DNA from 3 places in the Pseudomonas lutea genome. Region 1 is predicted to be linked to each of the others. Evidence: predicted binding sites of a transcription regulator. Region 1 holds the regulator's gene; each other region holds the start of a gene.
The links. The regulator sigma-54, encoded in region 1, starts transcription at its own class of promoters, with help from an activator protein. The targets are predictions, from matches to a motif close to ANTGGCATNNANNTTGCTNT.

Region 1 (4,069 bases):
GGCAGGCAGCGCACATCGAAGACCAGATCAGCGTCGACGGGCATACCACGCTTGAAGCCGAAAGATTCGATGAGGAACGCCGTGCCCGGCTCAGGCTTGTTCAGCAGCCGCAGTTTAAGGATGTCGCGCAGCTGATAAAGATTGAGGTGGGTGGTGTCGACCGTCAGGTCAGCCAAATCAATGATGGGGCCGAGCAAGGTCTTCTCGTCGCGGATGGCTTCTGCCAATGAACGCGTGGCCGTGCTGAGCGGATGACGACGACGTGTCTCGGAAAAGCGTTTGAGCAGGGTGGCTTCATCCGCGTCCAGAAAGAGCACGTCGCACTGGATGTGCCGCGCGCGGACTTCTTCGAGCATGCGCGGGAATCGGGTCAGGTGACTCGGCAAATTGCGTGCGTCGATTGAAACCGCCAACAGCGGTTCCGCCAGCTCGGTGTTGATCAACGCGCGCTCTGCAAGCTCCGGAAGCAGGCCCGCAGGGAGGTTGTCGACGCAATAGAAGCCGCTGTCTTCGAGGACATCGAGAGCCGTGCTCTTACCGGAGCCGGAGCGACCGCTGACGATGATCATGCGCATGGTCAGTGACCGTTCTGGGCGTCGAGGACGACGTTATACAAATCTTCGCTGGTTTTGGCGCCGCGCAGGCTTTTACGGACGTCTTCGCGATCAAGCATGCTGGCGATCTGACGCAGCAGCTCGAGGTGAGCGTCGGTCGCCGCTTCAGGCACAAGAAGCACAAACAACAGATCGACCGGCGCGCCGTCGATGGCGTCGAAGTCGATGGGTTTCTCGAGATGCAGAACTGCGCTCACGGGTGTGGTGCAGCCCTTCAAGCGGCAGTGAGGAATGGCAATGCCGTTGCCAAAGCCGGTCGAACCCAGCTTCTCACGGGCAATAAGGCTTTCAAACACCACCTCTTCGTCGAGATCGGGCACTTCTCTGCCGATCATCTTGGCAATGTTTTGGAGTACGGCTTTCTTGCTGCCGCCTGGCACGTTCACGAGCGAACGGCCAGGGGTCAGGATATTTTCAAGTCGGATCATGGGTGGGGAGTATCAGCGAGCAGTCGCGCCTTGCAGCAGACTTTGCTGTTTTTCCTTATGTTTTTTGAGTTGGCGGTCAAGCTTGTCGGCAAGCAGGTCAATGGCGGCGTACATGTCGTCGTGTTCAGCGTTGGCAACCACTTCTGCGCCAGGCACATGCAAGGTGGCTTCAATTTTCTGCTTGAGCTTCTCGACCTCCATGGTGACCTGTACGTTGGTTATCTTGTCAAAGTGGCGTTCCAATCGGGCGAGCTTCTCACCGATGTAGGTACGCAGAGGTTCGGTCACTTCCAGCTGGTGTCCACTGATGTTGACTTGCATACAGCTTCTCCTTCGTTGCCAGTGCATTAAGAGGCAGGCGTAGTGCCTGCCGCTGGAACGCTTTGACGCATGACCTTACATCAGTCGCTTGCGTTCGCTGGACGGCGCAATCCCCAGGGATTCGCGGTACTTGGCGACTGTGCGACGGGCCACTTGGATGCCTTGTGCTTCCAGTAAACCAGCGATCTTGCTGTCACTCAACGGCTTTTTCTGATTTTCCGCGGCGACCAGTTTTTTGATGATCGCGCGAATGGCCGTTGACGAGCACTCGCCGCCTTCCGAGGTGCTGACGTGGCTGGAAAAGAAATACTTGAGCTCGTAAATTCCGCGCGGGGTGTGCATGAACTTCTGCGTCGTCACGCGCGAGATCGTGGATTCATGCATGCCCACCGCTTCAGCGATGTCGTGCAGGACCAGCGGCTTCATCGCCTCGTCGCCGTACTCCAGAAAGCCACGCTGATGTTCAACGATTTGAGTGGCCACTTTCATCAGCGTTTCGTTGCGGCTTTGCAGGCTCTTGATGAACCAGCGCGCTTCCTGCAACTGGTTGCGCATGAAGGTGTTGTCGGCACTGGTATCGGCACGACGCACAAAGCCGGCGTACTGCGGGTTGACCCGCAAGCGTGGAACGGACTCCTGGTTCAATTCCACCAGCCAGCGCTCGTTGTCCTTGCGCACGATGACGTCAGGGACGACATATTCAGGTTCGCTGGATTCGATCTGCGAGCCGGGGCGGGGGTTGAGGCTCTGGACCAGTTCGATGACCTGACGCAGGTCATCTTCCTTGAGCTTCATGCGGCGCATCAGCTGTGAGTAATCGCGGCTGCCCAGTAGATCGATGTAATCACCGACCAGCTTCTGCGCTTCTGCCAGCCACGGGGTCTTGGCCGGTAACTGTCGCAGCTGCAACAGGAGGCATTCGCTCAGGTTGCGAGCGCCAATGCCGGCAGGCTCGAACTGCTGAATACGATGCAAAACCGCTTCGATCTCGTCCAGCTCGATGTCGAGTTCAGGGTCGAAAGCGTCGAGCAGCTCTTCCAGTGTCTCGTCCAGATAGCCCTGGTTGTTGATGCAGTCGATCAGGGTCACGGCGATCAGGCGATCGGTGTCCGACATCGGCGCCAGGTTCAGCTGCCACAGCAAGTGGCTTTGCAGGCTCTCGCCAACCGAGGTGCGGGTGGTGAAGTCCCACTCATCGTCATCGTTGCTGGGCAGGCTGCTGGCGCTGGTCTGATAAACGTCTTCCCACGCAGTGTCGACGGGCAGCTCGTTGGGGATGCGCTCGCTCCAGTCGCCTTCTTCAAGATTGTCCACAGTCGGCGCCGACTCCTGATAGGTCGGCTCCTGAACATCGGCGTTGGGCTTTTGCTCTATGTTATCGGCCAAAGGGTCGGCGTTATCGAAATCGTCGCCTTCCTCTTGCCGTTCCAGCATCGGGTTCGACTCCAGCGCCTCTTGAATCTCCTGTTGGAGATCCAGCGTCGACAACTGAAGTAAACGGATTGCCTGTTGCAGCTGCGGGGTCATCGTCAGCTGCTGGCCCATTCTCAAGACTAGCGAAGGTTTCATGGCAGGGCTAAACACCTTATTCGCCGGCGCACTGCGCGCCATTTACTACCAGGGCGCCAAGGGCGCCAACTTAAGCAAATTATATGCCTGAAGCAGGAGGGTTTGCCTAGAGCGTGATGACAATTAAAAGCGAGGCGGCGACGGAGCGTATGCGGCTCGTCGCCCGATGCCCCGTCATCACTCGGTCAGAGCCGGAACTCGTGACCCAGATACACTTCCTTGACCAACTGGTTGGCCAGGATGGATTCAGCGTTGCCCTCGGCAATCAATTGCCCATCGTTGACGATGTAGGCGGTTTCGCAGATATCCAGCGTTTCACGCACGTTGTGGTCAGTGATCAGAACACCGATCCCTTTAGCCTTGAGGTGGTGAATGATCTGCTTGATGTCGCCAACGGAGATCGGGTCAACGCCGGCAAAGGGCTCATCGAGCAGAATGAATTTTGGCGAAGTGGCCAGTGCGCGGGCGATTTCGACGCGGCGACGTTCGCCGCCTGAAAGGCTCATGCCCAGGTTGTCGCGGATATGGGTGATGTGGAATTCCTGCAGCAGGCTTTCGAGCTCCTTGCGGCGGGCGGCGCGATCGAGTTCCTTGCGGGTCTCCAGGATCGCCATGATGTTGTCCGACACCGAGAGCTTGCGGAAGATCGACGCTTCCTGGGGCAGGTAGCCGATGCCAGCGCGTGCGCGGCCATGCATCGGCTGGTGGCTGACGTCCTGGTCGTCGATCAGGACGCGACCCTGATCGGCCTGGACCAATCCCACGATCATGTAGAAGCAGGTGGTCTTGCCGGCGCCGTTCGGGCCGAGCAGGCCGACGATCTGGCCGCTCTCGATAGACAGGCTGACGTCACGTACGACCTGACGGCTTTTATAGGCCTTGGCCAGGTGTTGGGCTTTCAGCGTCGCCATTACTGGGCCTTCTGCTGGTCGGTTTTCTTTTTCGGCTGGATGACCATGTCGATGCGCGGACGCGGCGCAGTCACCTTGGTGCCATTGGCACGGCCAGCGTTGACGACCTGCTTGACGGTGTCGTAGACGATTTTCTCGCCTTCGGAGGTGTTGCCGTCATTGACCACTTTGGCTTTGTCGATCAGGACGATGCGGTTCTGGGCCGCGAAGTACTGAATGGTGACGC
Region 2 (4,069 bases), 880 kb from region 1:
AGACCGACCGCTTCTTCTTCTTCGGTAACACGCAGGCCCATGACCATGTCGAGCACCTTGAGAATGATGAAGGTCACGATCGCGGTGTAGATGACTGTGAAGCCGACGCCTTTGCACTGAATCCAGACTTGTGCCGCGATGTCAGTCACGGTGCCAAAGCCGCCCAGTGACGGCGCTGCGAACACGCCGGTCAGGATCGCGCCGAGGATACCGCCGATCCCGTGCACACCAAAGGCGTCCAGCGAGTCATCGTAGCCCAGCTTGCGCTTCAGGCTGGTGGCGCAGAAGAAGCACACTACGCCTGCCGCGAGACCAATAATCAGGCCACCCATCGGGCCGACGGTACCTGCTGCAGGGGTAACGGCAACCAGACCGGCAACCACACCCGAGGCAATGCCCAGAGCGCTTGGCTTACCGTGGGTCAGCCACTCGGCGAACATCCAGCCCAGCGCTGCCGCAGCGGTAGCGATCTGAGTAACCAGCATGGCCATGCCGGCAGTGCCGTTGGCAGCAGCCGCCGAGCCGGCGTTGAAGCCAAACCAGCCTACCCACAGCATGGCGGCACCCACCAGGGTATAACCCAGGTTGTGCGGAGCCATCGGGGTTGTCGGGAAACCTTTACGCTTGCCGAGTACCAGGCACGCTACCAGGCCAGCCACACCGGCGTTGATGTGAACAACGGTGCCGCCCGCGAAATCGAGCACGCCCCAGTCCCACAAAAGACCGCCGACGCCACTCCAGACCATGTGCGCAATCGGTGCATAAACCAGCGTGAACCAGATCGCCATGAAGATCAGCATCGCGGAGAACTTCATGCGTTCCGCGAACGCGCCGACGATCAGCGCCGGGGTGATGATCGCGAAGGTCATCTGGAACGTAACGAAAACGGCTTCGGGAAACAATGCCGCCGGGCCTGTGATGCTAGCGGGCGTGATGCCTGCCAGGAACGCCTTCGAGAGGCCGCCGACGAAGGAGTTGAAGTTGACGACGTTGGCTTCCATCCCGGTGGTGTCGAACGCCATGCTGTAGCCGTAAACGACCCACAGGATGCTGATCAGGCCGGTGATGGCGAAGCACTGCATCATCACGGAAAGAATGTTTTTGGAGCGAACCATGCCGCCGTAGAACAGCGCCAGGCCGGGGATGGTCATGAACAGCACCAGGGCGGTCGAGGTCAGCATCCAGGCGGTGTCGCCAGAATTGAGTACAGGGGCTGCCACTTCGTCTGCCGCCATGGCCAAGCCAGGGGTGACGAGGGACAACAGGGCTCCTAGCCCTGCGAATTGACGCAGAGTCATATTGTTTTCTCCTGGGGCTTTGGGTTTGGCGGCTTAGATTGCGTCGGTATCGGTTTCGCCGGTACGGATGCGGATGGCCTGTTCCAGATTGACCACGAAGATCTTGCCGTCACCGATCTTGCCGGTGTTGGCCGCTTTGGTTATCGCTTCGATAACGCGGTCCAGATCCTTGTCGTCGATCGCAACATCGATCTTCACCTTGGGGAGGAAGTCGACTACATATTCCGCACCGCGGTAGAGCTCGGTGTGGCCCTTCTGACGTCCGAAGCCTTTGACTTCAGTAACCGTGATGCCCTGCACGCCGATTTCGGACAGCGACTCGCGTACGTCGTCCAGCTTGAACGGCTTGATGATGGCAGTGACTAGCTTCATGAAACTTTCTCCCGAATTGGTGGACTTGCCCCAGGAAAACAAACCCGACTCAAGTCTAAGCGCAGTGCCTGGCTTTGTAACGCGTCGTGGCCGAATCAGGCCTGACCGCCTCCAGTAAACCGCTTATGACGAAACATCCCCGCTCCGCCTGCCGCACTGCATTCGTCACAGCGACTGCATCAGTGCATGGGTTACATGCCACTAAGCAGAAAGCTTGCCATCTCATGAATAGGCGCGATTTTCGGCACTTCAGCGGTTGATTCATGCTCAAGCGTAGCCACCGCCCGCTGACACCGCACAACAACGGTGCGCTCGTGCACGGTGCGATGCGCGAAAAGCGTGCAGAGCCTGACCCTGCGAGCCATGCAAAACCTGCGTGCTACACTCGCGGCATCTGATTCAGGAATCTCATCATGCTCGCCCCCAAAGCCTTCCTCGACGCCCTGAGCGGCCACGCCTCCCGCCTCTTCACCGGCGAAACCCCTGTTCCTCGAAGCGAATTCGAAGCCCAGTTCAAGGCCCTGCTGCAAAGCGGGTTCAGCAAGCTGGATCTGGTTAGCCGGGAAGAATTCGACAGCCAGATGATCGTGCTCGCCCGCACCCGTGCCCGTCTTGAGGCACTGGAGGCGAAGGTGGCGGAAATGGAGGCGCAACTAGCGACGCAACCACACGCGTCGGGGGATGAGCCACAGGGTTGAGCGCTTAACCCTGTGAGTGCTCAGGCGCAGTGCGCAATGCGCTGAACCTGAGCCCTGATCGCCTCCACCGTGGCAATCGAGTTATCCCCCCGTGCCCCTGCCCTTCAATACACACCCCGAAAAACATGCCCCCGCCAACCCGCGGGGCCAATGACTATCCTTCAGCTCGCCGCAGGAAGCGGTTCTGCCTTCAAGGAAAGTCATGTCCCTCGCGATTGTTCTGAGCCGCGCCCAAGTTGGCGTGGAAGCGCCCGCCGTGACCGTCGAAACCCATCTCGCCAATGGCCTGCCGAGCCTGACGCTGGTGGGTCTGCCGGAGGGTGCGGTGAAGGAAAGCAAGGATCGGGTGCGCAGCGCCCTCCTCAACTGTCGGCTGGAATACCCGGCGCGACGGATCACGCTCAATCTCGCTCCCGCCGACTTACCCAAGGACGGCGGGCGATTTGATCTGGCCATTGCGCTTGGCTTGCTCGCCGCGAGCGCGCAGGTGCCCACGCTGGCCCTGGAAGGCATCGAGTGTCTTGGCGAGTTGGCGTTGTCGGGGGCGATTCGAGCCGTGCAAGGCGTGCTCCCGGCGGCGCTTGCCGCGCGGGAAGCCGGGCACACGCTGATCGTGCCGGCGGTAAATGCCGAGGAAGCGTGCCTGGCGTCAGGCCTGAAGGTAATCGCTGTCAGTCATCTGCTGGAGCTGGTGTCCCACCTGAACGGGCATACGGTCATCGCGCCTTATAAGTCCAATGGACTGATTCTACAGACGCAGCCTTATCCTGACTTAAGCGAGGTGCAAGGCCAGACCGCTGCCAAACGCGCGTTGTTGGTGGCCGCAGCCGGCGCACACAATCTTCTTTTCAGCGGACCGCCCGGCACTGGCAAAACGCTGCTAGCCAGCCGCCTGCCGGGGTTGTTGCCACCGTTGAATGAGCTCGAAGCACTGGAGGTCGCGGCAATTCAATCGGTCGCCAGTCATGCCCCTTTGACCAGTTGGCCCCAACGGCCTTTCAGGCAACCTCATCATTCGGCGTCGGGTCCTGCTCTGGTCGGAGGTGGCAGTCGTCCGCAACCCGGTGAGATCACCCTCGCGCACCACGGCGTGCTGTTTCTGGACGAGCTGCCGGAGTTTGACCGACGCGTGCTGGAGGTGCTGCGAGAGCCCCTTGAGTCTGGCCATATCGTGATTTCCCGGGCGAGGGATCGAGTGCGCTTCCCGGCGCGCTTCCAACTGGTCGCAGCGATGAACCCTTGCCCATGCGGGTACCACGGTGAGCCAACCGGGCGCTGCCGTTGCTCGACCGATCAGATTCAGCGTTACCGCAACAAGCTGTCCGGGCCGCTGCTCGACCGGATTGACCTGCATCTGACGGTCGCGCGTGAGACGACGTCGCTGGCAGGCGCGCAGGGCACCAAGGGTGAAAGCGCCCGCGCGGCTGAAGCAGTGTCTGAAGCCCGGCAGCGCCAGGAACGACGGCAGGGCTGCGCCAACGCATTTCTCGACCTGCCCGCGCTACGCCAACACTGCGCGCTGCTACCGGAAGACGAAGCCTGGCTCGAAATTGCCTGTGAGCGCCTCAACCTTTCCCTGCGCGCCGCACACCGTCTGCTGAAGGTTGCGAGAACGCTGGCGGATCTGGAGAAGGTGGACGCAATCGCCCGCTGCCACATTGCAGAGGCGCTGCAGTATCGGCCGTCGTCTAATTGAAGATG
Region 3 (4,069 bases), on a different contig from region 1:
TCTGCCCGACCTCAACCCGAGGTCTCCAGGGACATTACAGTCAACAAACGAGGGCAACACCCTATGAGAAGACTTAAGCGTGATCCGTTGGAAAGAGCATTTTCGCGCGGATATCAATACGGCGTATCTGGTAAATCCCGTGAGCTTTGCCCATTTACTCTACCGTCAGTGCGTCAAGCCTGGATCAATGGCTGGCGAGAAGGACGCGGCGACAACTGGGACGGTATGACCGGCACTGCGGGCATTCACAGACTCAACGAACTTCACGCGGTCGGCTGACGCAACCTCACGTTACAGCCTGACCTAAAGCTTCTTCGACATTTTTGACTCGCTACACCGATAACACGCACGTCCCACCCGGGCGGCGGGCCAAGGCCCAAGAGGGGTTCCAGTGGGAACCCCTCTTTTCGTCACACCGCTTGACGGCTCATCGATGCGATGGCGTCCACCGATTCGCGAATCAGCGCCGGGCCCTTGTAAATAAAACCTGAATAGATCTGCACCAAGCTCGCTCCGGCCGCGATCTTCTCGGCGGCGTGCCTGCCTTCGGTGATGCCGCCGGCGGCGATGATCGGCATCCGCCCGCTCAACTCACCAGCCAGCACTTTGACGATATGCGTGCTCTGCTCGCGCACCGGAGCGCCCGAGAGCCCGCCAGTTTCGTCGCCGTGGGGCAACCCTTCGACGCCCTGACGGCTGAGGGTGGTGTTGGTTGCAATCACGGCATCCATTCCCGACTCCAGCAGCGCGCTGGCAACCAGCACGGTTTCCTCATCGGTCATGTCGGGGGCGATCTTGATCGCCAGCGGCACACGCTTGCCGTGAATGTGGGTCAGGGCTTCCTGGCGCGAACGCAAGGCCTGGAGCAACTGCTTGAGTGAATCGCCGAACTGCAGGCTGCGCAGCCCGGGCGTGTTCGGCGAACTGACGTTGACGGTGATGTAGCTGGCGTGGTCGTAGACCTTGTCCAGACAGATAAGGTAGTCATCGACTGCCCGCTCGACCGGCGTGTCGGCATTCTTCCCGATGTTGATGCCCAGCACGCCGTTGTACTGCGCGGCCTGCACACGGCTGACCAGATTGTCGACGCCCAGATTGTTGAAGCCCATGCGGTTGATGATGGCCTCGGCGTGGGGCAGGCGGAAAATGCGCGGCTTCGGATTGCCCGGTTGCGGGCGCGGCGTGACGGTGCCGATTTCGACGAAACCGAAGCCCAGCTGGGCAAAACCGTCGATGGCCGCGCCGTTCTTGTCCAGCCCCGCCGCCAGCCCGACCGGGTTGGGGAAGCGCAGGCCCATGACGGTCACCGGCAGCTGCATCGGTGCCTTGTTGAACAGGCCATTAAGGCCCAGGCGCCCACCGGCTCCAATCAGATCGATGGACAGATCGTGGGACGCTTCCGGGGAAAGTTTGAACAGTAACTGGCGGGCCAGATTATACATGGGCGGTCGCGGCTCGATTGCGGCTGGGATCAGCGGCGGATTATAAACGCCGGTACGGGCCAAGCGCGAGGCATGTCGAGAACTTTGCTGAAGCCCACCTCCGCCACTGGCATATGGCTTGCTTGATGCCCTTCAACGACTCGATCCAATGGCGGAGCGAGACACAGGACAACGACGTCGCTGTCGCCCCGGATCAACCGGGGCGGGGCGGCGTTTTTTTGGACGTTCGGCAGCGCTCTCTTGCACATGCCGACCTCCAGGCGGGCTCGTAAACAATGAATGACACGATTAACCCTTCGCAGGTCTGGATCAACGGCAGCGACGCCCCCGAACTGGCCAGCGTCGACCTCGGCTTCATGGCCCTCACCGACAGCGCCTCGCTGGTCGTCGCCGCCACCCAGGGCTTTGCCCAGCCGTACGGGCTGCACATCAACCTGCACCGGCAGACGTCGTGGGCAAATCTGCGCGACAAGTTGGTCAGCGGCGAGCTGCACGCTGCCCACAGCCTCTACGGCCTGGTCTACGCCGTTCAATTGGGTCTGGCCGGCCCCGCAACAGACATGGCCGTCCTCATGGGCCTGAATCAGAACGGTCAGAGCATCAACCTGTCGCGCTCGCTGCAGGACGCCGGCGTGACCACTCCTGAGGCACTTGATCGGCATACGCACCAAAGCGACTCAAAACTGACGTTCGCGCAAACATTCCCCACCGGCAATCACGCGCTGTGGCTTTATTACTGGCTCGCGAGCCAGGGCATTCACCCGCTGCGCGACGTCAACAGCGTGGTCGTGCCGCCGCCGCAAATGGTCGAGCATCTGCAGGCCGGGCGCATCGATGGCTTTTGCGTCGGTGAGCCGTGGGGCGCCAGCGCGGTGCAACAGAAGCTGGGCTTCACACTGGCGACGTCTCAGGCCATCTGGCCGGACCACCCGGAAAAGGTCCTGGCGTGCAGTCTCGAATTTGTCCGCCAGTATCCAAACACCGCGCGGGCACTGGTGATGGCGGTACTGCAAGCCAGCCGCTTCATTGAGGCAAATCCGGATAACCGGCGCAGCACCGCGCAATTGCTCAGCGCCGCCGACTACGTCAATGCGCCGGTTGGCGCGATCGAATCCAGGTTGCTCGGCGAGTACGACGACGGGCTCGGCAACCAGTGGTCCGATCACCATGCCATCCGCTTCCATCGCAACGGCGAGGTCAACATGCCGTGGCTGTCGGACGGCATGTGGTTCATGACCCAGTTTCGCCGCTGGGGCTTGCTGCGCCAGGACCCGGATTATCTCGGCGTGGCTCGCAGCGTCCAGCAGTTGGGGTTGTACCGTCAGGCCGCCGAAGCGCTGGACATCGCCGTCCCCGCATCGCCAATGCGCAGCAGTCAGTTGATCGACGGAAAGGTCTGGGATGGCAGCGACCCCGCCCGGTACGCGCGCAGTTTCAAACTGCATGCCCTCGCCGATGCCGCCCTCGTTAGCACTGATCACTGAGGAGACGCCGACATGCTGCGAATCCTGCTGATCAACGACACCCCTAAAAAAGTCGGTCGCCTCAAGGCTGCGCTGACCGAAGCCGGTTTCGAGGTGATCGACGAATCCGGCCTCATCATCGATCTGCCGGCGCGCGTCCAGGCCGTGCGCCCCGACGTGATTCTCATCGACACCGAATCCCCTGGCCGGGACGTTCTGGAACAAGTGGTGCTGGTGACCCGCGACCTGCCGCGCCCGATCGTGATGTTTACTGACGAGCACGATCCCGGCGTGATGCGCCAGGCGATCAAGTCGGGGGTCAGTGCCTACATCGTTGAGGGCATCCACGCTCAGCGTCTGCAGCCGATTCTCGATGTGGCGATGGCGCGCTTCGAAAGCGACCAGGACCTGCGTGCGCAACTGCACGCCCGTGACCAGCAACTGGCCGAACGCAAACGCATCGAGACCGCCAAGGGCCTGCTGATGAAGATGAAGCAGTGCAACGAGGAGGAGGCCTACACGCTGATGCGACGCCAGGCCATGAGCCGGCAGCAGAAGCTGATTCAGGTGGCCGAACAGATCATTGCCATGAGCGAGCTGTTGGGTTGATGGCCTGGAGACTGCCGCAATGTCCGGGAGCAAGCTTAATGAAGCTTCAGCAAGCCAGCGAAGGCTGCCGGTAATCACCTGACTACACGCAGCTCACCCTGGAGCCGGCTTGCTGGCGAACCTTCCTGTCAGCCGACATCTACACCGCTGACCCACCGCATTCGTCCGAACGCGGCCCGCGGTAAGCCGGGTCCTACAAAATGAACCCCGTGCAGCCGGGGTGATTCTGGCGTGCGTTTTGCTAGTTAGACCTCACAGGTAGCCAACGGCGGTTGCCCACTCACGACACAGACGTCGCACCCCTTCGCGAATCCGCGCAGGGCTGCGGCGTTTTTTCGTTTTAGCCCCGAGCACATCGGGGCGGGTGGAGTGCCGCTCTGGTGCTTCGCCTGCATGACCTGACCCGAAGCGGTGCGAGCGATGCCGGCACCGATCACGATTTCCTGCAGATGAGGTGTTAGATGAATACAAGTTTCTGGAAAGCCGGCCACAAACCGACCCTGTTCGCCGCGTTCCTGTACTTCGACCTGAGCTTCATGGTCTGGTATCTGCTCG

Region 2: a site for sigma-54 is predicted at 1,873-1,892, ahead of glnK (P-II family nitrogen regulator). Genes of this name have one in related genera too.
Region 3: a site for sigma-54 is predicted at 1,548-1,567, ahead of LT42_RS06960 (CmpA/NrtA family ABC transporter substrate-binding protein). Genes of this name have one in related genera too.

What each region holds. Positions count from the first base shown of each region.
Region 1 covers NZ_JRMB01000002.1:776,309-780,377, reverse strand. Annotated here, with positions in the region: gene rapZ (RNase adapter RapZ) at 1-575, opposite strand, end outside; gene ptsN (PTS IIA-like nitrogen regulatory protein PtsN) at 578-1,042, opposite strand; gene hpf (ribosome hibernation-promoting factor, HPF/YfiA family) at 1,055-1,363, opposite strand; gene LT42_RS15665 (RNA polymerase factor sigma-54) at 1,439-2,932, opposite strand; gene lptB (LPS export ABC transporter ATP-binding protein) at 3,118-3,843, opposite strand; gene lptA (lipopolysaccharide transport periplasmic protein LptA) at 3,843-4,069, opposite strand, start outside.
Region 2 covers NZ_JRMB01000002.1:1,660,149-1,664,217, forward strand. Annotated here, with positions in the region: gene LT42_RS19565 (ammonium transporter) at 1-1,298, opposite strand, end outside; gene glnK (P-II family nitrogen regulator) at 1,332-1,670, opposite strand; gene LT42_RS19575 (accessory factor UbiK family protein) at 2,084-2,368, shown strand; gene LT42_RS19580 (YifB family Mg chelatase-like AAA ATPase) at 2,571-4,064, shown strand.
Region 3 covers NZ_JRMB01000001.1:1,625,172-1,629,240, forward strand. Annotated here, with positions in the region: gene rmf (ribosome modulation factor) at 64-279, shown strand; gene LT42_RS06950 (quinone-dependent dihydroorotate dehydrogenase) at 411-1,442, opposite strand; gene LT42_RS06960 (CmpA/NrtA family ABC transporter substrate-binding protein) at 1,718-2,926, shown strand; gene LT42_RS06965 (ANTAR domain-containing response regulator) at 2,939-3,514, shown strand; gene LT42_RS06970 (nitrate/nitrite transporter) at 3,976-4,069, shown strand, end outside.